Regions from separate parts of the Serratia bockelmannii genome, predicted to be linked through region 2. Evidence: predicted binding sites of a transcription regulator. Region 2 holds the regulator's gene; the other holds the start of a gene.
What was found. Region 2 encodes CRP, which controls carbon source genes, mostly activating them, when cyclic AMP is high. Its sites were predicted from a motif close to ATGTGANNNNNNTCACAT; they were not measured.
Positions count from the first base shown of each region.

Region 1: msrB (peptide-methionine (R)-S-oxide reductase MsrB) is a predicted target of CRP. The motif match lies at 726-743, and genes of this name have one in related genera.

Region 1 is NZ_CP196512.1:2,838,635-2,840,835, reverse strand. It holds gene gapA (glyceraldehyde-3-phosphate dehydrogenase) at 1-518, opposite strand, end outside; gene msrB (peptide-methionine (R)-S-oxide reductase MsrB) at 867-1,280, shown strand; gene ACSJLU_RS13545 (YeaC family protein) at 1,344-1,616, shown strand; gene ACSJLU_RS13540 (glycoside hydrolase family 18 protein) at 1,659-2,201, opposite strand, start outside.
Region 2 is NZ_CP196512.1:4,845,284-4,847,484, reverse strand. It holds gene ACSJLU_RS23080 (YccS/YhfK family putative transporter) at 1-674, opposite strand, end outside; gene crp (cAMP-activated global transcriptional regulator CRP) at 725-1,357, opposite strand; gene ACSJLU_RS23070 (OsmC family protein) at 1,740-2,147, shown strand; gene ACSJLU_RS23065 (phosphoribulokinase) at 2,186-2,201, opposite strand, start outside.

The sequences.
Region 1 (2,201 bases), 2.0 Mb from region 2:
ATCAGACCTTCAACGATACCGAAGTTGTCGTTGATGACTTTAGCCAGTGGCGCCAGGCAGTTGGTGGTGCAAGAGGCGTTGGACACGATGTCCTGGCCGGCATATTTGTCAAAGTTAGCGCCGCGCACGAACATTGGGGTCGCATCTTTGGATGGGCCAGTCAGAACCACTTTTTTAGCGCCGGCGGTGATGTGTTTACGCGCGGTTTCGTCGGTCAGGAAGATACCGGTCGCTTCAGCAACCACGTCAACGCCTACTTCGTTCCACTTCAGGTTAGCCGGGTCTTTCTCTGCGGTAACACGGATGGTTTTGCCGTTAACAACCAGGTGGCCGTCTTTAACTTCTACCGTACCGTTGAAACGGCCGTGAGTAGAGTCATACTTCAGCATGTAAGCCATGTACTCTGCGTCCAACAGGTCGTTGATTGCAACGATCTCGATGTCAGAACGCTCTTGAGCAGCACGGAAAACAATGCGACCGATACGGCCAAAACCGTTGATACCTACTTTGATAGTCATATATTCCACCAGCTATTTGTTAGTGAATAAAAGGTTGGTTGTAAAATTACAAAAACCTTACCCAGCGTCAAGCGGAATCGTGTCAATTCTTGCGGCAAGTCAAACCAGAAGGGTGGTTTTGCACGCTTATTGCACAGTCCATTTGCGCTTGGCCTCATCCGTTATATGGGGACAAGCCGCCAAGTATAAAGTCAGCATACGCAAGATGTGTGATCGCTATCACATATCATCGTGACGTAGCCTTTATGGGCTACAGTTTAGGCCAAAAACCCCTGCAGCGGTGTTAATTTTTTGTTATTATTAATCATTGTTTTCGTTGACATTATCCACATTCAGAGATAAGCACAAATGGCTAAAGAGACAACCCCCGGTCATCCGGTCACGGAACTGAATGAAATCCAACGTTATGTGACGCAACAGCGTGGTACCGAAGCGCCGTTCAGCGGCAAATTGCTGCACAACAAGCGCGAGGGCGTGTACCATTGCCTGTGCTGCAACCAGCCGCTGTTCTATTCCGAAACCAAATACGATTCCGGCTGCGGTTGGCCGAGTTTTTATGAGCCGGTTTCCGCCGATGCAATCCGCTATCTTGATGATAATTCGCATAATATGCATCGTGTTGAAATCCGCTGCGGCCACTGCGACGCGCACCTGGGGCACGTTTTCCCCGATGGCCCGCAGCCGACAGGCGACCGCTACTGCGTCAACTCCGCCTCGCTGAGTTTCACCGATGGCGAAAATGGCGACCAAACGGCCGGTTAAGTGGTAATTTAACTAACAAAATCGATTCAGCTAATTATTCATCCGTAAGCGAGAAGGGCTCTGATGGACGTGAAAGATCTGATTGCGGCGATGACGCCCGAGATATACCAGCGCCTGGTACTGGCGGTTGAGCTGGGTAAATGGCCGGACGGCGTGGCGCTGACGCCGGAACAGAAAGAAAATAGCTTGCAGGCGGTGATGCTGTGGCAGTCGATGCACAACGTCGATCCGCAGCACATGAGCATCGGTACCGACGGGCAGATTGTGATGAAGAGCAAGCAAGAGCTGAAACAGCAGTTCGTTGCCGAGCCGCTGGCCAAACTCAAACCGCAGTAACGCGACCCTAAAGCGGGGCGATGTCGCCATCGCCCCGTCGACTCACCGTTTTTCGCCCTTAATCCCCAACGATTCCGCCAGCTGCTGTGCCAGCCGGTTGTTGTCGTCCGCGCCGTATTCCCAGAACATCGCACCGCCTAATCCCTGGCTTTTGATGTATTCGGCCTTGATGGCCACCGAACGCGGGTTCTCGTAGGAGATGGCAAACAGCGGCTTGCCTTCGGCGGATTGCAGCGTCAAGTATGGCACTTTGGCGTCGTCATCCCAGTGTTCGCGGAAACGCTGCTGCGGATCGTTGAGCAATTTGCTGACGATATCGCGGTATTTAAAGTAAGTGTCTTTGCTGAGATCCAGCCCCAGCGCGTTGAACAGGGCGGTTTCGCGCGCGCTGAAGTCAGGTTGCGTCACCGGATGCTTGGCGGCGTCCGGTTTGTCCCAGTCGATGCCCGCCTCGGTCGCCCGTTTCGGCACCCGGCCGTAGAAACCGATGCCCAGGTTCATCTGTGCCGGTTTCAGTCCGGCAGCCAGATAATGCTTTACCACGAAATCGGCGCTGTAGCGGTCGGCGGCCGCCACGGTTGGCCA
Region 2 (2,201 bases):
TGATCGAGGTTGTTGGCGTGCGGCAGGAAATTAAGCTGTTGGTACAGCAGGCTGATCAGATCCATCACCTTTTGCTGGCGCACCAGCAGTGGCGGCAGCGCGGTCTGCGGATCGGTGTGCTGAGTCAGCAGGGAGTATTTGGCTTCGAAGTAGTCCGCCAGTTCCAGATAGAGCTGGCTGAGCGTCTCGCGCATCGGTTGCTCTTTCCACAGCCGGAACCAGAACCAGGTGAATAAGCCGTACCAGACGGTGCCGATCGCGTACAGCAGCGGCGCCTGCCAGACAGGCACCGTGCCGGCCGTGCTGAGAGCGAAGATGGCGGCCACCAGCGCCGCCGGCAACAGCCGGGCGTGCAGCGGGCTGATTTCGCCGGTAACGCCGAGCAGCAGCGCCAGGCCCAGCATCAGCGCCGGCAGCGGCACGTGCCACAGCAGTGCCTGTTGCAACAGCACGCTGCTGAAGGCGAACAGCGAGCCGCCGACGATCAGCCGTTTAAAGAAGCGCTTATGCGGCGTGTCCAGACCGGCGATATTGCAGCAGGCGGGCACCAGAGAGAACATCAGGCCGAGCTGCAGCTGGCCTATCAACAAGCCAAACAGCACCGGTAGGCACAACACCAGCGTTTGTCGCAGTGCGTAGTTGATTTCCGGGTGGTAGATCAGGCGGCGCCACATGGCAGAGAGCAGACAAAAAAACGGCGCAGATTGCGCCGTTTCTTCAGGGATTAACGGGTGCCGTAGACGACAATGGTTTTGCCGTGGGCGGAAATCAGGTTTTGATCTTCCAGCATTTTCAGAATACGGCCAACGGTTTCACGCGAGCAGCCGACGATCTGGCCGATCTCCTGACGGGTGATCTTGATCTGCATGCCGTCCGGGTGAGTCATGGCGTCGGGTTGCTTCGCCAGATTCAGCAGGGTTTGCGCGATGCGGCCGGTCACGTCCAGGAAGGCGAGGTTGCCCACTTTTTCGGAGGTAACCTGCAGGCGGCTCGCCATTTGGGCGGACAGGCGCATCAGGATGTCCGGGTTCACCTGGATCAGCTGGCGGAATTTCTTGTAGGAAATTTCGGCCACTTCACAGGCGGTTTTCGCGCGAACCCAGGCGCTGCGCTCCTGGCCTTCTTCGAACAATCCGAGCTCGCCGATGAAATCCCCCTGGTTGAGGTAGGACAGGATCATCTCTTTACCTTCTTCATCCTTGATCAGCACCGCGACGGAGCCTTTCACGATGTAGTAAAGCGTTTCGGCCTTTTCACCTTGGTGAATCAGCGTACTCTTCGATGGATATTTGTGGATATGGCAATGAGACAGGAACCATTCGAGAGTAGGGTCTGTTTGCGGTTTGCCGAGAACCATTCGCTGTTATCCTCTGTTGTTATCGCTGCCTTGTGTCACAGGGGTCAGAGTTCCCTGTAAAACCCGCCTGTAGCCGCAGTCATGAGCGAGGGCTACCGGCAAGTTTTGAGGCGTGTCATAAAAATACGCTGTCGCTCTAGCATATTAACTTGCCGTAAGCGCTGCAAGCTACATTCTGTTAACATACCGGTAAAGGAGCCTTTCTCTGGGCGTTTCCCTGAAATTCAGTGTCCCGGAAAGATTTATTGCGGCTCTGTTTGTAGCACAGAGTAAGGCGGGTGTCTCGTGTTGTCTCGCTTCAGCATGATTAGCATCAGGTTACGTTGCCTGTTTCTATGCGAAAGCGTACTCTGATTTTAAGAAATTAACCGGAGTGACCAGAATGCAGGCAAGAGTTAAGTGGGTGGAAGGGTTAACGTTTTTGGGTGAATCGGCCTCCGGCCACCAGGTGCTGATGGACGGCAACGCCGGCGATAAAGCGCCGAGCCCGATGGAAATGGTGCTGATGTCGGTGGGCGGCTGCAGCGCGATTGACGTGGTGTCCATCCTGCAAAAAGGGCGCAACGACGTGCGCGACTGCGAGGTGAAGCTGACCTCCGAGCGCCGTGCAGAAGCCCCGCGGTTGTTCACCCATATCAATCTGCACTTCATCGTCACCGGTCAGGATCTGACTGACAAAATCGTAGAGCGTGCGGTGAACCTGTCGGCGGAGAAATACTGCTCGGTGGCGCTGATGCTCAACAAGGCCGCCACGGTGACCCACAGTTTCGAGATCCGCCAACCGGCGTAATCGAGACGGAGCGCGGCCCGCCGCCGCGCTCAACGCATTTATTCGATCTTCTTG